DNA from 4 places in the Shewanella sp. SP2S2-4 genome. Region 1 is predicted to be linked to each of the others. Evidence: predicted binding sites of a transcription regulator. Region 1 holds the regulator's gene; each other region holds the start of a gene.

The links. Region 1 encodes sigma-54, which starts transcription at its own class of promoters, with help from an activator protein. Its sites were predicted from a motif close to GTTGGCACGNNNNTNGNNT; they were not measured.
Region 2: glnA (glutamate--ammonia ligase) is a predicted target of sigma-54. The motif match lies at 1,653-1,671, and genes of this name have one in related genera.
Region 3: Q4Q54_RS03375 (YggN family protein) is a predicted target of sigma-54. The motif match lies at 1,758-1,776, and genes of this name have one in related genera.
Region 4: Q4Q54_RS18185 (YccF domain-containing protein) is a predicted target of sigma-54. The motif match lies at 1,072-1,090, and genes of this name have one in related genera.

Annotation. Positions count from the first base shown of each region.
Region 1 is NZ_JAUOER010000011.1:32,186-35,376, forward strand. It holds gene ptsN (PTS IIA-like nitrogen regulatory protein PtsN) at 1-269, opposite strand, end outside; gene hpf (ribosome hibernation promoting factor) at 272-559, opposite strand; gene Q4Q54_RS10640 (RNA polymerase factor sigma-54) at 588-2,066, opposite strand; gene lptB (LPS export ABC transporter ATP-binding protein) at 2,174-2,905, opposite strand; gene lptA (lipopolysaccharide transport periplasmic protein LptA) at 2,902-3,191, opposite strand, start outside.
Region 2 is NZ_JAUOER010000009.1:112,328-115,518, forward strand. It holds gene typA (translational GTPase TypA) at 1-735, opposite strand, end outside; gene glnA (glutamate--ammonia ligase) at 1,759-3,168, shown strand.
Region 3 is NZ_JAUOER010000002.1:348,549-351,739, forward strand. It holds gene Q4Q54_RS03370 (LysR family transcriptional regulator) at 1-431, opposite strand, end outside; gene Q4Q54_RS03375 (YggN family protein) at 881-1,702, opposite strand; gene glsB (glutaminase B) at 1,885-2,799, opposite strand; gene Q4Q54_RS03385 (YggL family protein) at 2,799-3,125, opposite strand; gene trmB (tRNA (guanosine(46)-N7)-methyltransferase TrmB) at 3,180-3,191, opposite strand, start outside.
Region 4 is NZ_JAUOER010000027.1:37,480-40,670, reverse strand. It holds gene Q4Q54_RS18190 (pyridoxal-phosphate dependent enzyme) at 1-894, opposite strand, end outside; gene Q4Q54_RS18185 (YccF domain-containing protein) at 1,180-1,587, shown strand; partial or broken gene Q4Q54_RS18180 (alpha/beta fold hydrolase) at 1,592-2,547, opposite strand; gene Q4Q54_RS18175 (M14 family metallopeptidase) at 2,544-3,191, opposite strand, start outside.

The DNA.
Region 1 (3,191 bases):
GCATCGAATGCTATCGGCTCTTCACACTTAATGAGTATGGCAATGGGCTGATCTATATCGGCTAGTCGACCATGTGGAATGGCGATGCCGTTACCTATACCTGTGCTCCCCATCTTTTCGCGCGCCACTAGGCTTTCGAATATCTCTTGAGATGAGAGGGTCGGGTACTGGGCAGCGACTAAGTCGCTGATGAGTTCCAGTACCTTTTTCTTGCTGCCCGGAGTGGCGCAGGTAGTGCACTCCGGCCGCAGTATGGTACAAAGTTCCATTATTAGTGTTTTGTTAACTTCTCTTTGTGTTTAATAACCTGACGATCAAGCTTGTCAATCAGGGCGTCTATAGCGGCATACATGTCAGCATGCTCTGAAGTAGCAAAAACTTCACCACCGATAAGATTTATTCTCGCTTCGGCAATCTGTTGCATTTTTTCGACATTGAGCACAACGTGCACATTATTGATCTGTTCGAAATGGCGTTCAAGTTTTGAAAACTTTTCTTCTACATATGCGCGTAACGATTCGGTAATTTCGACATGGTGTCCACTCAGGTTTATTTGCATAGAAACGTCCTCCGATATCCACTGTAGGTTATAAACTTTTACGCTGATTAGAAGGCGGAATGAGCATAGCCTCTCGGTACTTCGCAATGGTTCTGCGGGCTACGTTGATCCCTTGTTCTGCCAGAAGTTGCGCCATCTTACTGTCGCTCAATGGTTTTTTCTGGTTTTCCGCTGCAACCAGTTTCTTAATGAAGGCTCTGATTGCTGTGGATGAGCACTCCCCACCATCGTCAGTACCGACGTGGCTAGAGAAGAAGTATTTTAGTTCAAAAAGTCCCTTAGGGGTATGCATGTATTTCTGGGTAGTCACCCGTGAGATGGTCGACTCATGCATTTCTACCGCTTCGGCAATATCGTTCAGCACCATAGGTTTCATGGCTTCTTCACCGTATTCAAAGAAACCTTGCTGATATTGGACGATACAGTTCGCCACCTTCAACAGGGTATCATTACGGCTCTCTAAACTCTTGATAAACCATTTAGCCTCTTGTAGATGGCCACGAATAAATTGGCTATCGGCTTGGCTTTTAGTGCTGCGCGCCATCGAGGCATAATGTTGGTTTACATTGATTTTTGGCATGCAGTCAGGATTAAGCTCAACCACCCAGCGACCATTTTTCTTCGACACTGACACATCCGGGATGACGTATTCGTCATCGTTGGGCGTAATCAATAAACCTGGGCGGGGATTGAGGGTTTGGATAAGCGCGATGCCGTCCCTTAACTCATCCTCTTTTAATTTAGTCTTACGCATCAACAGCCTAAAGTCGCGGGCGGCGATCAGATCTAAATGATCTTTGATCAACATGCGGGCGTTTTCTAGGTTGGGCGTGTCAGCGGCGAAATGCGACAGTTGGATCAACAGGCACTCGCTTAAATCGCGGGCGGCAACACCAATGGGATCAAAATGTTGAATGCGCTTGAGTACGGCTTCGACTTCGTCGAGCTCGACCTCCGAATTGCCCATGGCTTCGAGGATTTCGTCAGTACTTTGGGTGAGATAGCCTTGATCGTCGATGGCATCAATAATGGCGGTGGCAATGGCTAAATCGGTTTCAGAAAACGGCGTGAGGTTTTTTTGCCATTCTAAGTGTTCATACAAGCCTTCACTGGTCTCACCTTGGAAGGGCATATCGTCTTCACGACTGCCGCCGGGGCCAGAATTGGGGGAGGCGGTAAACACTTCATCCCAAGTGGTGTCCATGGGCAGTTCGTCGGGCATGGACTCTTTCGTGAGCGACTCTGCCGTATCTATGGTGGAGCTGTCTTTCTCTGGCGGCAGAGTGCTCGATTCACTGAAATCCGTATCGGAAAGCGTTTGGTTTACAGGGTCTTTAGTGGCGTCGAATTGATCCTCTTCCAGCTCGAGAAGGGGATTAGAATCTAAGGCTTGCTGGATCTCTTGCTGCAGTTCTAATGACGACAGTTGCAACAGACGAATGGCCTGTTGTAATTGTGGCGTCATGGTTAACTGTTGACCCAGTTTGAGCTGGAGTGACGCTTTCATGTTACCGCTGATCCCTACGTTATTATTGTTGGATGAGGTCGCTTGTTATCATCTTGAGTGGAGCCCAATGCTGGCACAAATTGCCTCCATTGGCTCCGCTTGATTAACTATAGCCTGAATTGTTCACCTAAGTACACAGCCCTAACTTGCTGATTGTCTAAGATCTCTGCAGGTGTTCCTTCGGCAATCAGGTTTCCGTGACTCACAATATAGGCATGTTCACACACATCTAATGTCTCGCGAACATTATGGTCGGTGATCAACACGCCAAGGCCACGACTTTTGAGCTGTTCGATAATCTTTTTGATGTCGATAACCGAAATCGGATCGACACCAGCAAAGGGTTCATCGAGCAAAATGAACTTAGGATTTGCTGCTAACGCCCGTGCAATTTCGACACGGCGACGTTCGCCACCCGACAATGACATGCCTTGGCTGTCACGGATGTGGGTGATGTGGAATTCTTCGAGCAGATGCTCGAGTTGTTCTTCCCTTTGCTCTTTTTTTAATTCTTTGCGCGTTTGCAGTACGGCCATGATGTTGTCATGGACGGTCAGCTTACGGAAGATACTGGCTTCCTGCGGCAAGTAACCTATGCCTTTGCGGGCGCGCAGGTGCATAGGATCTGCGGTTAAATCATCATCGTCGATAAAGATGTGGCCTTTATCGCTTTTAACCAGACCGACGACCATGTAAAAGGTGGTGGTTTTACCCGCGCCGTTCGGGCCGAGCAGTCCAACAACTTGACCTGTCTTTACCGTTAGACTGACGTCTTTAACCACTTGGCGACTCTTATAACTCTTTGCCAGATTTTGTGCTCTTAGGGTGATTTGGGTCATTTAGAGTCCTGCTTTTTCACAGGTTTATCCGCTGGCGCGTCTGGTTTGGCATCATCTTGATAGCTTTCAGGCTGAATAATAGTGATCACGCGATCGTCACCACTACCTGTGCTCTCAGCAATCAATTTTTGCTGGATAATGTTATAGCGGATCAAATTACCCGTCACTTGGCTACCCGCTTGATCTAACGAAGCTTGGCCTTTCAGTGTCAGGGTACGGCTTGCCATATCGTAACGAATTTCTTTCGCGCTCGCCGAGGCTGGACGGCCATCGTCTAACACTTGGC
Region 2 (3,191 bases), on a different contig from region 1:
TTTGCCATCAGCACCAACAATAGTAACTTGTTGGTTAGTTTTGATGCTACCACGCTTGATACGGCCGATACCGATAACACCCACGTATGAGTTGTAATCCAGCTGCGAAATTTGCATCTGGAAACTACCTTCTGAGTCAGCATCAGGGAATGATACTTTTTCAACGATAGTTTGGAACAGCGGCGTCATGTCTTCACTTGCAACATCTGGATCTAAAGTTGCAAAACCGTTTAACGCTGAAGCGTAAACGATTGGGAAATCTAACTGCTCGTCAGTTGCACCTAAGTTATCGAACAGGTCGAATACTTGGTCGATAACCCAATCAGGGCGCGCGCCTGGACGGTCAATTTTGTTGATAACAACGATTGGCTTTAAGCCTTGAGCAAACGCTTTCTTCGTTACGAAGCGAGTTTGTGGCATTGGACCGTCAACGGCATCAACTAGCAATAATACTGAGTCAACCATAGACAGAACACGCTCAACCTCACCACCGAAATCGGCGTGGCCAGGGGTATCAACGATGTTAATACGGTAGTCGTTCCACTTGATGGCAGTATTCTTTGCCAGAATCGTGATCCCACGTTCCTTTTCAAGATCGTTGGAGTCCATCACCCGCTCAGTGGCTTCTCCTCGGGTTGCAAGGGTGCCTGACTGTGACAGCAACTTGTCTACCAGGGTCGTTTTGCCATGGTCAACGTGTGCAATAATGGCGATGTTACGTAAATTCTCTAGCACGGATAAACCTCTTACCATCAAACAAAAATAGGGATATTTCAGTAATTCGTTATGGCGATCTAGCTCGATCCGCCACAATAAAAAGCGTGCCATTCTACTCCAGAGCGGCCTTGGCGCACAGGATTATTTTTGAACACTTATAAAACAATCCGCCAATCCTTGGGTAATTCCTGCCAATATTCCATTGAGTGAAATCCTCTACCGCCACAGTTAAAGCACTGTTCAATTGCCATATTCGTAGGAAAAATTAGAGTTAAGCAGCTGAATTTGCTATTTTTCATACTCAAGATACAAACCATTTCTGCTGATTTAAACATCAATTAAAATTGATGTCACCGCGATGAAATCATCTCGCCGAGAAACAGCAATAAATTCTAGCGTACATTTAACTTAGCATTCATATTGGCGTTTACGACCGCGAAAACTGAATGTCTTTAAGACTCACTTCATTGTCACGCTATACCTTTATTACGCATCATTGATTCACTTGGTCTGTGAACAGCAAAGACATTTCGCACATGAGAACGAACTCTTTCCTAATAATATGATAATAAACCACTATTGGATTGAGAATGCGTGGCATAGTTGGACAGACTAGCGTGGTTTTATGACAATTATGCGGCGGCGAAATAGCCCAGAGAAACAGTCCCGTTCTGTGCTGAAAAGATGTGCTAGATTCAGTGCTGCTGTCCTTATGCGACTAATGTGAGCCAAGGCGTCACTGCCATCTCACTGCCACATAAGCAGTGCATGTTATTACTTTGGGTCCAAGCCTAGGTTTGCATGAATCAATTCAGTGCGCACCAAAATGGATTGATGCACCAAAATGCCACAGCTAAAAGCACCATAGTGGTGCAAACACGAATCCAATTAAGTGCAGAAAAGGTTTTAAACCATGTTAATCAGCTAGTTAAATTATTGGCATGGATATCGCTTTATCGCTCGTAAGTTTGGCTCAAGATAAATAACTTGAGTTAAAAGATTATAGAAGGGGCATCCCTTTACCCTACCGGAGGCTTGAGAATGTCAGTTGAATCAGTTTTAAAGCAACTTGAAGAATTAGAAGTTAAGTTCGTTGATTTACGTTTTACCGACACTAAAGGTAAAGAGCAGCACGTATCTATTCCTTCTCATCAGGTAGATGCTGATTTCTTCGAAGACGGCAAAATGTTTGACGGTTCTTCTATCGCAGGTTGGAAGGGCATTAACGAATCAGACATGGTACTGATGCCAGATCCAACGACATTCGTACTGGATCCTTTCACCGAAGAAACCACAGCGCTTATTCGTTGTGACATTCTTGAACCCGGTACAATGACGGGCTATGACCGTGACCCACGTTCAATTGCTAAAAAAGCAGAAGCTTACCTAATCTCTACTGGTATCGCTGATACTGTTTTGATTGGCCCAGAACCAGAATTCTTCCTATTTGACGATGTCCGTTTCGGTACTGACATGTCAGGTTGTTTCGTTAAGATCGACGCTAAAGAAGCGGCATGGAACTCAGCGACTAGCTACGAGGGCGGCAACACTGGTCACCGTCCATTTGTTAAAGGCGGTTACTTCCCAGTTGCACCGGTTGACTCATCACAAGACCTACGTAGCGCTATGTGTTTAGTGCTCGAAGAAATGGGCCAAGTGGTTGAAGCGCATCACCACGAAGTGGCGACTGCAGGTCAAAACGAAATCGCTACTCGCTTCAATACTTTGACTAAGAAAGCGGATGAAATCCAAATTCTGAAGTACGTAGTGCACAACATGGCACACGCTTACGGCAAGACGGCGACTTTCATGCCTAAACCTATCGTTGGTGACAATGGTAGCGGCATGCACGTTCACCAGTCTCTCGCGAAAGACGGTGTTAACTTGTTCGCTGGCGACAAATACGCAGGTTTAAGTGAAACGGCGCTGTACTACATAGGTGGTATCATCAAGCACGCTCGCGCGCTGAACGCTTTCACTAACCCAAGCACTAACTCTTACAAGCGTTTAGTGCCACACTTTGAAGCACCTGTTATGTTGGCCTACTCTGCCCGTAACCGCTCTGCATCAATCCGTATTCCAGTGGTACCAAGCCCTAAAGGCCGTCGTATCGAAGCACGTTTCCCTGATCCACATGCCAACCCATACTTAGGTTTCGCAGCGCTGCTGATGGCGGGTCTTGACGGTATCCAAAACAAGATCCACCCAGGTGAGGCGATGGACAAAGATCTGTACGATCTGCCTCCAGAAGAAGCGGCTGAAATCCCACAAGTGGCAACGTCATTAGAAAACGCCCTTGAAAACCTGCAAGCTGACCATGAGTTCCTGACTAAAGGCGGCGTGTTCAGTGAAGATTTCATCCAATCTTATATCGTACTGAAAACAGCTGAAGCTGAGCGTGTAGCACGTACAACTCACCCACTTGAGTTTGAAATGTACTACAGCCTGTAATGGCTAGCGCTATACAACCGGCT
Region 3 (3,191 bases), on a different contig from region 1:
AACAGTAAGTCTAAGCCTTCACTCACTACATCTACTTTATGGTCCAGTAAGCTCACTTGTAGCTCAAGCTCAGGATGTTTTGCCATAAAGGATGGCAGCGCAGGAATGATATGCATCACCCCAAAGGACTGGGAAATCCCCACCTTAAGCACGCCGCGGGTCGCATCATTTAAGTTATGCACGCTGGCTATCGCTTGTTCAGCGTCACGCAGCAATTCTTCACCTTGCAGATACAGCAAATGCCCTGCTTCAGTCAGGCTTAAGCTGCGGGTGGTACGTTGGATTAATTGAACACCAAGTCTATGTTCAAGATCGGCGACTTGTGTACTGACCTTAGACTTAGAAATCCCAAGCCTTCTTGCGGCGGCACTAAAACTACCAGCTCTGGCCACATGAGTAAAAATCGCAATAGGTTCTAACAGTTCTAACATGGAAGTCGCCTTAAGCTGTTTACGACAATGATATTAACTTTCGGTGAATAGCAGTGGTTAGCGTAATCATCGCTTAAAAATAACCATAGCATTGATATCTCGCATTAAAGTGATATAACGCAGAGATTTAGACCGAAAAAGTCCACTAAAGTAGGGTGTTATATCTGACTGATATGCCAGCTTTTAATTATATTTTAAGAGTATACCAAATATTCGTCTCTAGACTGTAACATTCCGAACTAAATCGCTGCAAGCCAAGCCTACAAGCCACATCGACTTTATCCTCATAGCTTTCGCCACTAAGAATTAGCCAATAAAAAAGCCCCTAGGCGATAAATTGACTAGGGGCGTAGCATTCAAATTTGACTCATGCACAAGGAGATAGAAGTTATTGCAGTTAAAACCAAGGGCTATTCACAAAAACTATTAGTAAGGACGATTAACAAGAACTATTCACGCAGCTCCTTGGTTGAGTTTTGTGTCAACGCATAAGGCGCGAGTTCTGGTACCTCTTGGCGTAATTGATTTTCAAGCACTAACAGATTTTCAAATCGGTCGCACAAACGGTCAGCTTTAGCTTCCAGTCCCTTAGATTGACTCTCAATTTGTTGCTCAATATCTTGGCCTAAGTTGTCCATTTTTTTGGAGAAGGCATCCATCTTGGCTTCAAAACTATCACCGTCACCCGACATGATTTGGCCACCTATGGTCATCATAATGGTGCCCACTGAGTTCTGAACAATTTGCTCCATTTCCTGCTCGAATTCGTCGTTAAAGGTGTTCTGAATCGAGTCCTCCGTCGCGCCGAGATAGAAGCTATCGCCATGACGGTAGGCAACTGAATCAACACGCTTTTGGACGCCTGCCATCATTTCATCGAATTTAGCACCGGCCGCATCGCCCATTAAAGGGGTTAACGCCATGCTCACCGCTTGCGAAGCTAATGCGACGGCCTCGTTCACGACTTCAATCACTTCAGGCACTTGCGTCGACACTTCATCGGCGTATTGAGTCACTAGCTTTTTTTGCTTATCGGTTAAGTTTACTTGTTTGCCTTCAACAAATAACTTATCGACTTCGATGCGATACTTTTCGGTGCCCTTCTCGCTCATGACTAATTTTTTAGGCTCAACCATAACGTCATAATTTAAAGAGACTTCACAACGTTCATCGACTTTAGGCTCTGTTTGCGCTTGCGCCAACTGTAGGCCAGATGTCCCTAAAATCACGCCGGATAAGGCAAATCCAGTTAATAGCTTATTTAATTTCATGTTGTTCGTCCTTTAATCTGAATAATTCGATAAACCTAAACTACTGAATAGCTTATAGCAGGAGACGTGCCAACTTTATAACAATATGATTATGTTGGATTTAGGAAAGTTAGCACTAAAAGGTCATTAGCGAAATTCGCTAACTTTTAGTCTGATAGTGCTAATAAAAACGAGAGGTAAAGCTAGAAAATAGATCGGCCAAGACGCTGACTTAAGTGCTCAAGCATGGCAGTGCCAGCAAGTGAATTGCCATTGCCATCGAGTTCTGGCGACCAAACACAAATCGACAGTTCCCCAGGAATAACGGCAATGATGCCACCACCGACGCCACTTTTACCTGGCATACCAACACGATAGGCAAACTCACCTGCACCATCGTATAGGCCCGAGGTCGCCAACAGGGCATTAAGCTGCCGAGTTTGCACCTGAGAAATAAGCTCAGTCCCCGTAATGCTTTTGCCGCGATTAGCCAAGTACAACATGGCCTTAGACAAGTCAGCACAATTCATCTTTAAGGCGCAGTAATGAAAATACGTGCGCAGCACAGTATCGACATCGCCTTGAAAATTACCAAAGGACTTCATCAAATAAGCAATCGCCGCATTGCGCGCACTGTGCTGATATTCGGAGTCGGCCACTTGTTTGTCGAAACACACTTTATCGTTTTGGCTTAGTTGCCTGACTAACTCGAGCATTCTGTGTTTAGGTGCACCTAAACGACTCTGCAATAAGTCAGCAATCACTAACGCGCCAGCATTGATAAATGGATTACGCGGCTTGCCACGTTCTAACTCGACTTGTACTAAAGAGTTGAATGAATGGCCCGAAGGTTCTTTGCCAACTCGGCTCCAAATTTCGGCCTCTTCATATAAAGTTAACGCTAAGGTTAAGCTGAAAACTTTGGAGATACTTTGAATCGAAAACGGCTCAAGGTAATCGCCCGCACCTAAGGTTTCACCATCAACGGTTGTGACGGCAATGCCTAATTTACCAGCATCGACGCTAGCCAGTGCGGGGATGTAATCTGCAACCTTTCCTTGGCCGAGCAAGGGTCGAACTTTGTCGACCACTTCCTCAAGTAATGCCAACTCGGGCATTAACCCCACCAAATGTCGTACAGTTCGCTAACTTCAACCTGAGACACTTTTTGATTCGCCCAGAATGCCTTAACTGCAGCAATATCTTCTTCGGTACATTTGCCGATCGTTTGGGTTGCGATAATGCCTTCCCATTCGATGTGACCGCCGCCATGGAAACCTAACTTACGGGTTTCGATCACTTCATCGATAAATTTATCAACAGTTGCATCGATATCGGCTTCTGATACTGATGCATCAAAAGTCCAAGCCATATCAAAACCTAACTCTTGGAATTCATCAACGCGCATTTTCTTACGTAAACGACGGCTACGATTAGTTGCCATAGTGACTTTCCCCGTTGTGTTAAAAAAACTAATTAATCAATTGAAATATCTAGATTAAGCGATACG
Region 4 (3,191 bases), on a different contig from region 1:
CTCAAGCACAATAAAACCTAAGGGATCGTAGAGTAGTTCAAATTGAATACCTGAGGCACAAACGCGCTGCCACATGGCATAAAATTCTGGGTAGAGTTTACCAAAGTGATATTTTTTGCCGACATTCACTATCTGTGGATGCTCGAGAGTATTTGGATTAAGCATAGAGAATTGCAAACGTAAATAATCATCGCCGCCCACCACAGCGCAAGTCACAACGCGAATCGCCGTTTGCTGACGAATAAAGTACTGATTTAAAAATAACGCCGTCGTCCCCGTCCCCGACGGTAAAAATACCGTTAAATCGACTAAATCATTCGCCTGCGCAAATTGCACTATTTCTTGCGCTAATACATTTACCCCGTATTCAGCGTAGGAACAGCGCCCGCCCTCTGGGATAAAAAGCGCCGTAGATTCATTCGCGAGTACCTGAGTCTCGATATACTCTTGGCAACTCAGTCGTGCACCACCCGTTTGTAAAGCAGGCTCAGATCTAGCATTAATCTCTAACAAAACCTGAGGTTCAGATTGCGACTGAGTAAACGTCTGCTTTTGCGCCATTAACTCACTTAAGTCGATAATATTGGCGCCATTTGCCAATGCCGCAGCGTAATTCCCCGTGGGATGCTTGACTATTTGACTGGCAATATGGTCAACATAAAAATCACACTGCCAGCCTTTCATCTTGGCCAATGTTGATAGGGAATACAAAGAGTTCGCTAAGGGTGAGCCGTGGCCTATCACCTTGTTGATGCCTGCAAACTCATGATCTAAAAAGTAGCCGAATTTACGTGCTTTATTGCCGCTAAACGCTGGATGCAATAAATCATCACGTTTTAGAAATATTTCTCGACCAGCAAAGGCAAAAATATCGACGGGGGAATTTGCAAACATCAGGCTACTCAAACGATTAAATACTCTGGCTTTTAAGCCATTGGATGGAATAGCTAGTTTAACGCCACCTTTGATCTTCTGCTCTTAAGAAATTAGCAATTTAGCGAAGAATTAGTGAAAATCACAAATAAAGCTTAAACGGATAGCCCTAAGCTATTGATTATTTAAAATAAAATAATTGGCACGTTTCTCGCTTACTCATTGGCATATATTCAGTTTATCAAAGCTAACAGCATTCATTACAGCTGACGATAAAGGCTAAAAAAGTAACATAAGGAGTTTTCAATGGCAGTATTACGCTTAATATTCAACATCGCTTGGTTTGTGCTCGGTGGATTTGTGATGGGACTCGCTTGGTGGCTCGCAGGTATCCTGTGTTTTATCAGCATTATTGGTATTCCCTTTGGCCGCGCCTGCTTTGTTATCGGTGAAATGACCTTCTGGCCCTTTGGCCAAGAACAAATCAGCCGTCGTCACTTGACCGGACGTGACGATTTAGGCACAGGTGCCCTAGGCATGGTGGGAAATATTATTTGGTTCTTGCTGTTTGGGATCTGGTTAGCCATAGGTCACCTGGTCCATGCCTTAGCCTGTTTTGTGACTATTATCGGTATTCCCTTTGGAATACAGCATCTTAAACTGGCGTTACTCAGCCTAACACCGATAGGCCAAACCGTTGTGGCTAAAGCCTAATCGATTATGAGTTAACCGTCTTAGCGCTGTTCATTGCCGATGATTTACTGTCGATGATTTACTGTGGAGAATGGATAGCGCTTTTTCATCCCACACTGAAAATATCGCCTCGTTAAAAGCCATTTCTTCCTCCAGTAAATCGTTGCAACTGTATTGAGTATGGGCATATTGCGCATGGGCAGGTTCATCATCCTCTTGAACCTCAGCTTGCGGCTTAGTCGGCTCCACAATTGCCAACAGATAGTGTGCCAGTTTTGCAGGGGCATCAATGGCCGCATCATGACCGCAATACGCTAATACTATCAAATCCGTGTGAAAGTGCTGTGCCAAGGCTTTGCTCGATGCCATGCTCACCAAAGCATCACGGTCGCCACAGAGTACACTTATCGGCACTTCCACGGTCAATGGACACTGATATTGAAAAGCCGCCCACAGTTGCCGCCAGGCGTTACGAATAGTTGGCGACGATTGGCGGCGAAATTCACTCCATTCGGCAATTAAACTGCAGTCTCGCCGATGACGAAAACTGGTTAAACGCACTATCGTCGACTCGATGGGATGTAAGGCTTTACCTCGAGCCCGCAAGAAAAACGCCTTCAATGCATTCAGTGGATTAAATCTTTGATACCAAGCAGATAAATTTGCCGCACTGCTGTTTAGTACAAATACATGCCTTATCTGCCAAGGTCGCTGACGCGCCATTTCCAGCGCTAACATACCGCCCATAGACAAACCGAGAAGGTAAATGGCTTCTCCTTCTTGTACCTGCTCATCCAATTGCAGCCACACGACATGAGCATAGTCAGCAATCTTAAGCGGACTGGCCTCGGTTGATAGCGTTCCATTGCCCGGCAAGTCAGGAGTCAGTACTCGCAGCCCCTTTTGTCGCAGTCGCTGATCGAAGCCATTCCAGTGGCGCTGATCACGCATTAATCCCCGCAATAACACCCAAGTTGTCATGACTGTGGCTCCCGATACCAATACTGCCGCGCGCACTCAGTGAGTTCAGTCAAACGTTCAGGCGTTAACTGCTCTAACGATTGGGCGTAGGCCGCTTCCATCATAAATTGCATCAGCACTGTGTGCCTGCGTAAAATTCTGTGGTGACGATGTGTTTTCTGCGGATTGAAAAAACCTGCAAAATTAAATATTTGTCTGGGGTTTTTCTTTATCCAAGCCCAGGATCCCATCTCCAATGTCAAAGGCAGAAACGGTACCTGAGCATGGGGATCGGCCACTTGATGTTGGCGATAGAGGTAATCCCAAATATCCCCATGGGTGCGATAAAACTGACTCTGGGGTGCGAGCCGATAATGGCCATGATGGGGATAACTCTGTTCAAATAATTGTTTTAGATAAAAAATATAATTGGCATTTTCGAAGGCGGTACGGGTATGGGCGTAGGGGAACCAAATATGATCACTCAAGCCAAAGCCTGAGTGAGCATCGAGGGAAATCAAACTGGTGCTGCGGCTCAGCAATTGCTGTACATAGGCAACTAAACCGGCGGTTTCAAGCTCCATTCCCCCCATGCCGCGATACCAAGGCAGCCGCGACGATATCCGCTGTCCTCCGACCATAAAAGAGACTTTTTCGCTAGATTC